One region of the Desulfosporosinus burensis genome, then DNA from elsewhere that is predicted to be linked to it. Evidence: riboswitches for the same ligand, from Rfam matches in the RefSeq annotation. Region 1 holds a riboswitch; the other holds the start of a gene.

Region 1 (5,817 bases):
AGGCAATGCGAGGATGGCGAAAACCATGCCACCGGGATCGGTCTGGTCTTGGCTCATGCCAGTCGTACAGGAAAAAGTCATGGAGTAGGGCGCCACGAGTAATAGCGTGTGTGTCCAACTTGAGCTTGCTTTCAAGGCGTAGTGACCAGTCATAGGCTATTTGCGCAACACGAAGAGAGTGCTCTAAAGTAGTAAATGGACGATGATGGGTAAAACGTGCCAATTGTTGATACTCTTCGTGGTTCAGAATGTCCTCGACGTGCTCTGATAAATCCAAAATCAGTTCACCTTCCTAGTCAAGTGAGTGGGGGTCGTTTTCTCCACTTGGGTTGGAGAATTTTTGCCGTTGAAGGCTTAAAAAGTGCTCGAGAGCTTCCTGCTTAGCATATAGTAAAGCCATCTTTTCGCTTAAAGTATGGCGCATTTTCGGATAGGCATGAAGAAATCTTTGATACGGAGAGCAGGCTGAGTGAAATAACGTGAGTTCCAGACGTTCATACTGCTCCTGGAACATCGAGACAAAGTGTTCAAGACGACGTAGTAAGAGGGTGGAACGGATAATATCCCAAATAACATAGGCTGTCAAGATAATAGCTAAGATAGAACGGCCAGTCGGTGGAATGCGCAACATTTGAATTTGAACGGCTGGGTGTATGACGAGATGAAATGCAAGCCCTAAAACCCCCCAAAGAAGGGAGAACTGGAGAGCGATGCGCCCATGAAGATTAAAAGGTGTTGTATGATAATCCCAAAGCTGCAGGCGAAAGAAGCGCTCGAAAAACCATCCAGCGACATATTCCAGCAAGGTGCTCAAAAACACAAAACTAAGAAACTGCCATTCCCAAGCGAGTTGAGATAACAGCCCAGAGGACCAGATCACCAAAGTCGTAAAGAAGCCATAGATCGGGAGGAACGGGCCAACTAAAAATCCAGGATTGACAACCTTTCGTTGGGATATTGTACGGTAGATTGTTTCCATTACCCAGCCGGCAAATGCATAAAATGAAAATAAGAGGATAAAGTCTGTCATGGTTCTCCCTCTCTAGCGATACTAAATAATTAGCAATGCCAATTATCTCTAGTGTACTCTAAAAATTCCTTATTGTACATTTATGGACTAATTTTATCATATTAATATAACGCTAAGATTAATACCTACTTTTGAAACGATTTTGACTAGAAAAGTTTTTTCGTGGCCCGAAAACATGAGACTAAGTTAATTAAATTGGAATAGGCAAACAATATTAGCAAGACTAATAAGCAAGACTAATAAGCAAGACTAATAAGCAAGACTAAATAAGCAAGACTAAATAAGCAAAACTAGTTAGTAAAACAAATAGTAAAACTAATATTTAAACGGAAGGGTATTGATAGTTCATTACCCTTCCGTTTTGCTTATATTGAAGTTCACTATGCCTACTTTATAAAAGGAAAAGCGATAACTAAACAGATAACTTCCGAAAGTTCGATAAAAGCCCCATATAGATCACCTGTCAGACCCCCTAGTAAGGAGGAGATTTTAGAAGCCATTAAGAATATGACTAAGGCGGTAACTCCTAAGGCGATCGGTCCAGCTGAGCCGAGCAGATAAAAAGATATTCCGCAGACCAGCGCTCCGCTGAGCAGGAATGGAATCCACTGGGTTGCTTCGTGAAACCCTTTGCCTAGCCCCTGGGAGCGGGCATAGGGAAATCCGATCATCCCAATCTGAAAGACCCAGCGAGAGAGCATTGGCATGACGATAAGAATCGGTAACATCGGAACGGTTAGGTTGGCTAGGAAGGTGAATTTCAAGAGCAATAAGCCCACGAGAGCCATTGAGGCATGGGCACCAACTCGGCTGTCTTTCATGATATCTAAGATTTTTTCTGGGCTTCGAGCGGATAATAAACCATCCATGCTATCCATGAATCCGTCAAGATGGATTCCTCCGGTGAGCACTAACTCCGCAACTAAGATGAGAGCCCCGAGAACTAAAGGGGGATAATAGGGCATCATGACTTTCGCCAGCAGCCAGAGGATAAGACCTAAGACTAGTCCTACGAACGGATAATATCGATAACTGCGCAGGAATTCTTCTGAAGTAACATTCTTAGGGATCGGTAAAGGAATTCGGGTAAAAAAGGTAAGTGCTATGAGGAATCCGCGCATCTCAGATCACTCCTTGTGCAGGGAAGCAAGAAGCTGCCCGCCAGAGTGTTTAAGTTCCAAGGGGTAACCTGCTACAACAAGATAGACATGATCAGCACAGCGGGCAAGTATTTGATTGCTACGTCCAGCTAAATCACGGTATGCCCGAGCTAAAGGGTTCTCAGGGACAATGCCCTGGCCGACTTCGTTGGTGACAAAGAGGACTTGAGGTTTAATCTCTTGGGCAAGTTGGGCAACCTCTTGAACCATAGTTAGGATTTGTGGTTCGAGGTCGGGGTACATCTTATCCTGTTTAGAGGAGCCTAGGGTGGATTCTACTCCTTCGTGATCAGAATGGTCAGCTCGTTCTGTTTGTTCTGCATGTCCAGTTTGTTGAGTTAAGAGAAGATTAGTAAGCCAGAGCGTGACACAATCAAGCAGAATGACTCCGTCATAGTCTTTGAGTTGGCAAAGTGTTTCTCGAATCTTTAGAGGTTCCTCAATGAGTTGCCAAGTTGCCGGGCGCTGGTTTTGGTGTTTTTTAACACGATGGGCCATTTCTTCGTCCCAGATTTGGGCGGTGGCAATGTACGTTACAGGACGATTTACCGAAGCGGCCAGAAGTTCTGCAAAGCTACTCTTTCCGCTCCGTGCACCGCCTGTTACTAAAGTGAATTGAGACATGGCATTCATCGACTCCCATGAATATTTATTAAGATTGATTTACTTAAGTAGAGGCTTTGACTCGTCTTTTCTGACTTTGAATAGTGTTTGATTTTTGATTCTCTAGCTTGACTTTTCGCTGACTCCAGCATCGCCGAAAGTTGCCATTTCCTTAAGAATATGAAGTGCAGCTTCGACTAAGTGAAAGGCTAGGACCGCTCCCGTTCCTTCTCCAAGTCTCATATTTAGGTTAATTACCGGATCAAGGCCTAGGCTTGCTAAGGCCTTACGGTGACCAGGTTCGACTGAACCGTGGGAGGGAATCATGAAGGCCGTACATTTTGGGGCAATTTTTGAAGCGATGAGTGCTCCGGCCGTCGAGATAAACCCGTCAATGACAATCGGAACACGGCTAGCTGCCGCTTGAAGGATTGAACCAGCAATCGCCGCAATTTCTAAACCGCCTACTTTGCTTAGAACATCTAGAGCGTCGTCTGCATTAGGTTGATTGACGTCAAAGGCCGTTTGAATGGCCTGGCGTTTCTTAATTAAGCCAGCATCATCAATTCCAGTTCCTCGTCCGACAACGTCCTCAAGGGGGGAATTGGTAAAGAGGGCAACGATTGCAGAGCTAGGGGTAGTATTGCCAATTCCGAGGTCACCTGTAGCAAAGAGGTTATATCCTGCACCGATCTTTTCTGCTGCAACTTCAGCACCGACCAGTAGAGCTTGCAGTGCTTCGTGACGGGTCATTGCCGGGCCCTTGGTCATGTTCTGGGTTCCATTAGCAACCCGTTTGTGAATAAGGTTTCCTTCTAAGGGGAAGGCAACCCCAACATCCGTACAAAAAACCTCGGCATTGGCTTGGCGAGCCAGTACATTGATGGCTGCGCCACCACTTATGATATTATACACCATTTGAGGGGTAACTTCTTGGGGAAAGGCACTAACTCCTTCAGCTGCGATGCCATGATCTCCAGCCATCAAGAGGACTGCTTTCTTATTGATCTGAGGATTAGAGGTTCGTTGGATACCTCCAAGTTGCTTGGCTATATGCTCTAATTGTCCAAGACTGCCTTGTGGTTTGGTCAGGATGTCCAAGCGTGCTTGGACCTTAGCCATGGAATCCTCGTCAAGTTCTGAGATGTTCGCAGTTAGAGCTTCGAGTTGGGCATAGAGTTGTGCTTCTGACAAATTTTTCATTAAAACTCCTCCTCAATATAGTTGTTGAAAAATAGAAAATCCCGACCACAAATAAATCTGTGGTCGGGACTTTACCGTCATCACCGCCGCTCTCCACGATGTGGAAAGACTTAAAGATTTAGGCAGGTCTCCTGGCTATCGAATCATCGCTTTAATTTGTCACCTTCCCAGCAAAGTGCCAGTGGTCAACAAAGCTCATCGAATACAGTGGTGGGTCCGCGTCGGTTTTGAACCGAACTTCCCTATTCTCCCCAAAGGGCACCTAAATTCAAGTAATTTTTCTTTTAGCATACCACAACCTTTTTCTAATCTCAAGTATAGTGTTGGTCACTATTTAAATATTTAGAAGAATTTTAATAACCCATTTTTACAAGCGTGTTAGCTTCGTATATAATGATAGATATAGCAGTAGCAGGTGTAGGTGTAGGTGTAGTTATTAGTTTGTCCATAATTGATTGTAATCGAGGAGGAACACGTGTGTTAGATAGTGATATTCTTGTGGCCGGAGCAGATCCGGGATTTGGAGCGATTAAACTGGATACTGGAGATGCAAAAGTATTATTTCCAGCTGTAATTTGTAAAGGGAATGAGCGGATTTTCTCAACCTTAGGTAATTCCCTGATTAGTAAAGGATCTGACTTAGAAACTCAGATTTCTACTTTGGATGTTTTGGTCAAGAATAATTCGACGGGTGTGGAACGGCATTACTTCATGGGAAGTTTGGCTGAAAGCCTGAATCCGAACGAAGCTCATTATTGCTGGGATGAAGACAAATCTTCGGATGAAGAAGCAACAGCATTACTGGTAGTGGCTTTAGCCCTAGCCCAAAAAACTCCTAAAGCGAATATTTATCTTGGAACTGGCGTGCCCGTTAAGTATTATGCTAGTTTAAAGGACAAGTATGAAGCGGAATTAAAGGGGTCTTTTTCGGTAACCTTTCATTCAGGTCCCATGAAAGGGTTGACACGGCAACTGAACATCTTGCGCTCTCGAGTGCTTCCCCAGAGTTATGGAGTCTTTATTAAGGAAACTCTTAATGAATATGGGATGCCGACGAGCGCCAAGTTATTTAGCGGGTATGTGGTGGTCATCGATCCGGGCTTTCGCACGACAGATATTGCCACTTTTTATGATGGCGTAATGCTTGATCCACCCAATTCGTTTAGTATTGAAAAGGGGTTAAAGTGGGCGTATATTGGAGTGGCCGATAAACTGAAGGAATTGACCGCAAATCACGAAAACCCCATTGAAACGGATGATAAGGAATTAGATAAAATTTTCCGAGTGAACGGGGGATTGTATCCTTGGAATAACGGCTCGATTAATCTTAATCCGATCATGAAGAACATGCTTGCTCAGTTAGGAACTGATATCTCCCGGGAAGTGAAAAAGGCCTTAAAACCAATGCTTGGTAAACTGCATACCGTCTTAGTAGCCGGAAAGGTCGGAGAAATGGTCTATGAGCATATCCAATTAGAAAATAAGCTTCTGATTGACGATCCACAATTTGGTAATGCCACAGGATTTCGGATTATGGCTACGACTCTGGTGAATAATATAACGAAGAAATCGAACCCGCCAGTATGATTAATGCTCAGCCTACCTTTATTCCGCTGTTTTTTGATGAAGCTGAGACGGATCTCTGGTTAGCTATACAGCGGATTGAACCAGAGGAGCGAAGTTCCTTTATTAAAGCGATTTTGAGACAAGTACTAATAGGAAACTGCGTAGAAGGGATATTAGTGAAGGAAAACCAAAACTCTGCAAGCAATTTACCCGAAGAAGGGGAAATTTCTAAGGTGAATGATCAGGAAATTCAGG
Region 2 (5,817 bases), on a different contig from region 1:
TCTCATGCGTGTGAAAACTAATTCGATGAAAGAATTCAATGAAGCGATGGAACCTGATCAGATCGTTGAGATAAAGGTTGAAGGAAAAAGGATCAAGGTTCGTGTTCTTCGATTTATGTTGGATTCTGAAGTTGAGGAAGTCCTAGTCACTAATTTATTTGATGAAACCCTAGGGATTCAAGAGTTTAAAGCTCTATATTTTAAACGTTGGGGAATAGAAGTCAAATACCTCGAATTAAAGAGCCGACTTCAAATTGAAAACTTTACGGGCGACACCGTTATTTCCGTTGAGCAAGATTTCTATGCGTCCATGTATCTATCAAATATGGTGGCACTTGCTAAGAATGAAGCGGACGAGAAGATTTTAGAAAATAATGAAGACAAAAGCTTAAAATATGAATACAAGGTAAATACAAATATACTGATCGGTAAATTAAAGGATTCATTGGTGCTCATGTTGCTAGAAGATGATCCAGAAAAGCGCAATGCGATGTTTCACCGGATAATGCAAGAAATTACAAAAAATATGGTTCCTGTTCGTCCAGGCCGAAGTCATACAAGAAGAAAGGGGCTTAAAGCTCATAAGTACCCTATAAATCAAAAGAGCTGCTTGTAACTCACTTTTCGCGTATAATGCGCCTATTTTGATATGACACTGGATACCCCAAAGGCCATGAACACAAGGACTTGTAATATTTTGGGTAATAAGTCCCGGGTATGTTATTGTTATTTATCATAAAAGTGTTTGATTTAACTACCTATCACCTTTTGGGATTCATCAAAAATACCTCCTTTTAGCAAGAAAAAAGCTTTTTGTAAGTTATTGGTACCATAGCCTGATGACATTGATATCGACCCCCGTCAAAGCAGGAACTGGCGTACCCATAATTGCGATGAGTTCGGCCTGCCGGTTTTGGGTCCAGAGCCTTTCCGCATGAAACAGGAATTCTTCTTCTGCGCCCATGACGGCTTCCATCTCCCCCAACTTGGAACTGAAAAACAAAGTCTGGCGAAAATTTCTGATCTCATCACATTCAAGGATTGCACTACTACACCCGCCGGGCGTGTACAGAAGGTTTAGTGAAGGCAAAGCAAAAAGAACAGAACAAGCACCAGAATAATCACTAGCCAACGAAGGCAAGCGGGTTAAAAAACTGCTCATCGCATACCCTCCAAAATTTCCAGGATCCCCTCATATCCGAAACGATAGTCGGCACTCACTAATATTTCTTTGGCTTTTAGACAATAAAATGATGCTTTTTCTCCAATAACCATATCTATTCCTTCAAACCCACCTGTCTGCGTTTCAACAGTTATGTTGGAAACCAAATAGACCTCCGCCTTGCTTCCCACAGCGGAGAGCGCGTTAATATACGTCATATCTGACTTGGTCACTGTTTCAACAAATATTGCAGCAACAGAAAGGCCGATTGACACCAGCGCCTGAACAAGCTCGAAAGACCTTGCCCCAATTCCTACCGCAATTTGTTTTCCAGCCAACACTGTAGCTACTTCGGCAATAACTCGGTGGTACTCTTTAGCATCCTGGCTATAATCCCAAGTGACCTGCAACCCCTCCATCAACGTTGTATAGTTATGCTTAATCTCTTTCATGTTGTACTGGGCAGGCAAGTAGAGGAAGGGGATGTCCCATTTTTCCAGCATGCGCACCGCCAAATCATACCCAAAGCGGTCCAAGGCGATGTTCAACCTTCCGTTTGCCAAGTCCTCAAATTCTTCGCAGGAATCCAGCGCAGCAAATTCTCGTATTTTCTCAGTAGAGCAATAGTTCCTCAGTATCTGCCTCAGGCCAGAATCCTTGGGAAGTTTTTCTGCATCTCCTAACAGATTAATGTGGCTTTTCCTCTCTTGCAGGACACCCCTTTGCAGTAAATCGATAAAAATATCCCCTAGCCTCTCTTTAGGAAGTGTCCTTCTCCTGGAAAGTGGCCCTCGCTCAAAAACTTTCAGCGGTATACCATACCTGCTTTCTATTCGTTTTGTTATGCTTAGAAACTCAGTACCCGTCAGAATATCGGCACAAGTAATATAAACGATGATCGCTTTTGAGCGACGCGACATAACAAGGCCTTCTAGCGCCTCCTCCAATTTTTCCAGATGCTTCCCAGTAGCAAAATCGTTGCTAGATACCGGGAGCAAGAATAACTTTTCGCTCAAGCCCTTTTTTGCAGCCCTGAAATATAATACTCTGGAGCAGGATGAGGGACCTGCCGCCACGACATCAATGCCCGGCACACATAAGGCCAAATTAACCAGTTCCCCACACTCATCGTCCGCTATACCCCTATCAAAAAAACTATCGAGTGGCATTTTGTCTGCGATATCCGCAAGCCTAATCTTTTCTTCTCCGCTACTCGTTCTGATATATCCTGTACAAGACAATTCTCTTCCTCCTACTTCTGGTACCCGTCCTTCTATGCTTTTCGCAATTCCAGTTCTAACATATAGTGACTAAGTTCTTCCAATGCCTCGTCCTCAAGCGCTGTTACTGGCCTATAACCCTGATTCTCAGTGATAACACCTGCCAACTCCTTAAAGAAACTAGCTGCCTTTGAATCCGGGAACTTTTCTAGAACTGTATTGCCTTCAAGTTCCGAAAGGGCAATTTCCCGGCTGAAAGGGACATCAGCAACTACCCGCGTACCTGTTAAAATCGCAAACTGCTCAACTGCCTCCCTACTCGACTCGGGATTTCTACAGTTGTGAATTAACCCCCCCAGGGTCACTGGCCTTGTCTCCTGGCTTCTACTGATCGCCTTCATAATATTGTTGGCAGCATATACCGACATAAATTCCGATGATGTTACAATATAAATTGTATCGGCATACCCTTTACGCATCGGAACGGAAAAGCCACCGCACACTACATCCCCCAGCACATCATAAATAACAGTTTCCCAAGCTTCATCCCATATTTCTAGATACTGCAACTCCTCCATCATGGTGATAATCCCCCTGCCAGCACACCCAATACCAGCTTCCGGGCCTCCGGCTTCAATGCAGTTAACACCTCCAAAACCAGGAAATACAATATCCTGCCGGGAAATACTAAGCTGCTTGGCCTGCAATTGTTGCAAGACCGTGGGAATTTTACGCCCTACGAGACACCTTGTGGAATCTGCCTTAGGATCGCACCCAATATGTAAGATCTTACGACCTTGCATTGCCAACGCTACAGAAATATTAGCCGCTACTGTCGATTTTCCGATTCCTCCCTTTCCATAAAACGCCAATTTCAAGCACTCTCGCTCTTTTTGTATATTCAAACTAAGTGTCATTCCTTTCGCTGTACTCAAGGCACAAAAATTTAATGAAAGTGCCCCTTCCTCACACTTCTACAAAGCTGTAATAGCTAGCCAAAATAAAAAGACAACTCCTCATCACTAATCATAAAGACAGTAATGAATCAGTTGTCTCGGACGACGCGTTCTTCTCCGCTTTCAAGTCGCATTCGCATTTTTGAAAACAGATCCCGCTAGCAGAAGACTTTTACCCAAAAGGTCAGTTTCCCTCGGGAAACCAAATATCACCCATAAAAACAGATAAGACCCTCCAAAATCTGAAGGGTCGGATTAACACAGGTCCCTCCACCCATCCATCGTGAGTAAAGCATATGAGCAATCAGGTCTCCTGGCTCAGGTTCTTCGTTTAGTGCCTCCTTCCCAAGTTTCCTCAGTAGATGTGGCACAAACTCCCCTTTACAGTGGCGGGACCGCGCTGGATTTACACCGGCTTCCCTGTTATGATTTCTCGGCTAAGAAAAATCGCTTGCTCATCTATTAAATTTGCAAATTAAATGTATCACAAAGGCAATACACAGTCAAGTGCCGACCAACAACGGCCGATTTACAGACAACGAAAACTCCTTCCCACGAGAAATCTACAGACGTTACAGGCATAGACATATCCTGCAAAATGTTTCATTTTTATATAATACGACATTCGTGACTTGTAAAGGCAAAATTATCTTTAGGCAGTTCTGATTCTTTACAATTTTTTCCCTTTAATTACATACCAATCTTTATTGCCATGCTTGTCTTTTATTCCCTTAAGCATTATTCCTTGCACCTCACTAAAACCAGCCTTTTCAAGAGCTGTATGAACATTTCTTTGTTGTGAAAACGTTCCCTGGGCACTTGGAATTAGCACAACACTAATAGGCCTGCCTGAAAAAGCACGCATTAGTTCTTCTATATAACTTTAGAGCTTTATTGAATAGCCGGAACGGTCGGTACCCATCCGAGCTCCCGAAGTTTTTTTAAGTGGAACGCCATCTTCTTTTCAGTATTTCTCTGGTTGTAGTAATTTCCGCCTAAATCATTATATGCTTTCCCATTCTTTAACATATGCCAAATGGCTATAATCATCGAGTGTGCCACAGCTACTTTTGCCTTATTATGTCCTCGTCGGACTACCAAACGGTCATATTGTGCTTTGAAAAACGAATCTTTTTTTTCACTGCCGATTGAGCACATTGGGTCATGGTTGTTTTAAGCGTTTTATTACCCTTTGTTGTTTTTCCGCTCTTCCTTTTACCAGCACTCTCGTTATTGCCAGGACTTAATCCAGTCCATGATGCTAAATGTGAGGGAGTGGGAAATCGATCCATGTCAACGCCTATTTCTGCAATAATTGTTTCAGCACTCTGTCGACCAATTCCTGGCATATCATCTAAGGCATTTATTGCATCCTCGTACTTTTTCATTTCACCATTAATCATATTATCCAAATCTTTAATACGCTGTGTCATATCGTCAATATGATCAATAATTGCTTTCACTAGCGTTTTTTGCACTCTTGTCATAACCCCATCCATCGCTTTGAGCAACTCCACTTTTTTTCCTTAGCAGAAGTATAGAGCATATCGTCAATATTTTCAGGAGTAATATTGTCATGGATTGCACCGTTTAATAATTTGCGAGCGCTCGCACCAGTGACATCCTTTAGAACAGACGTTAATTTAATATTGGCTCCTTCTAATACTTTTTGGAGACGATTCTTTTCCCGTGCTCGTTCTTCTACTAAGCTTTTTCTGTAACGTGACACCTCCCTAAGTTCTCGTTGTTCCTTATTAGGAATAAAACTTGCTTTGAGCAATCCATGCTTCAATAAATCCGAGATCCATTCAGCATCTTTCGCGTCTGTTTTTCTTCCAGGTAAGACTTTCATGTGTTGAGCATTGACTACCATAACTTCAATTCCTAATGCTTCAAGCACATTATAAACTGGTTTCCAGTAACTACCTGTGCTCTCCATGGCTACCATTTCGCATTTTGCTTCTTCCAGCCATTTAGCCATTTCTCTTAAATCTCCAGTTGACGAGCCAAACTGACGTAGTTCCCGTTTTGTTCCCGTTCTTAAACAGGCCACTATGATCTTCTTGTGCACGTATACACCACAACAAATGCTGTAAACAACTTGCATTTCCATTACCTCCTGCAAATTTAGTACGGCATCGCCCCTGCCTATCAGCTATTTTGCTGTGCGTCTTTCTCGGTAGTTATACCATTAGACAATACGTGGTTCTGCACAGGGGCTAAATCAATTTGGTACTCGGTCTCATGATACCACAAAACATCGATCTGTCTGCCATATACAAGTATGCCCTAATATACCAAATTTTCGTTCATCGTGGCGAGCATTGCTCGTGGATATTTGGTACCACCTTTTAGTGGCAGCATATCTTCAATTTCTTGGCTATAGTGGTTATTACCAACTGTCCCTTCCCCTATCGAACAAAAGCACAATAGCACACCACCTTGTTTAAGTACCCTCAACCATTCCTTTAAAGCAACA

Evidence for each region. Region 1 has a riboswitch for cobalamin ahead of cobT (nicotinate-nucleotide--dimethylbenzimidazole phosphoribosyltransferase). Riboswitches for the same ligand answer to the same signal wherever they lie in the genome.
Region 2: it holds a riboswitch for cobalamin, as region 1 does, so the genes downstream of both, ACYQ3Q_RS23325 (nitrogenase iron protein NifH) here and cobT (nicotinate-nucleotide--dimethylbenzimidazole phosphoribosyltransferase) in region 1, are expected to answer to the same signal.

The regions. Positions count from the first base shown of each region.
Region 1 is NZ_BAAHYN010000006.1:268,651-274,467, forward strand. Features, by position in the region: gene ACYQ3Q_RS12870 (HD domain-containing protein) at 1-277, opposite strand, end outside; gene ACYQ3Q_RS12875 (putative ABC transporter permease) at 293-1,030, opposite strand; gene cobS (adenosylcobinamide-GDP ribazoletransferase) at 1,417-2,151, opposite strand; gene cobU (bifunctional adenosylcobinamide kinase/adenosylcobinamide-phosphate guanylyltransferase) at 2,158-2,814, opposite strand; gene cobT (nicotinate-nucleotide--dimethylbenzimidazole phosphoribosyltransferase) at 2,917-3,996, opposite strand; cobalamin riboswitch at 4,101-4,277, opposite strand; gene ACYQ3Q_RS12895 (ParM/StbA family protein) at 4,474-5,583, shown strand; gene ACYQ3Q_RS12900 (hypothetical protein) at 5,580-5,817, shown strand, end outside.
Region 2 is NZ_BAAHYN010000015.1:120,856-126,672, forward strand. Features, by position in the region: gene ACYQ3Q_RS23310 (IS4 family transposase) at 1-616, shown strand, start outside; gene ACYQ3Q_RS23315 (hypothetical protein) at 821-1,162, opposite strand; gene ACYQ3Q_RS23320 (nitrogenase component 1) at 1,159-2,403, opposite strand; gene ACYQ3Q_RS23325 (nitrogenase iron protein NifH) at 2,436-3,317, opposite strand; cobalamin riboswitch at 3,625-3,808, opposite strand; gene ACYQ3Q_RS23330 (hypothetical protein) at 4,009-4,203, opposite strand; gene ACYQ3Q_RS23335 (hypothetical protein) at 4,230-4,439, opposite strand; gene ACYQ3Q_RS23340 (transposase) at 4,433-4,837, opposite strand; gene ACYQ3Q_RS23345 (IS110 family RNA-guided transposase) at 4,822-5,445, opposite strand; gene ACYQ3Q_RS23350 (methyltransferase domain-containing protein) at 5,628-5,817, opposite strand, start outside.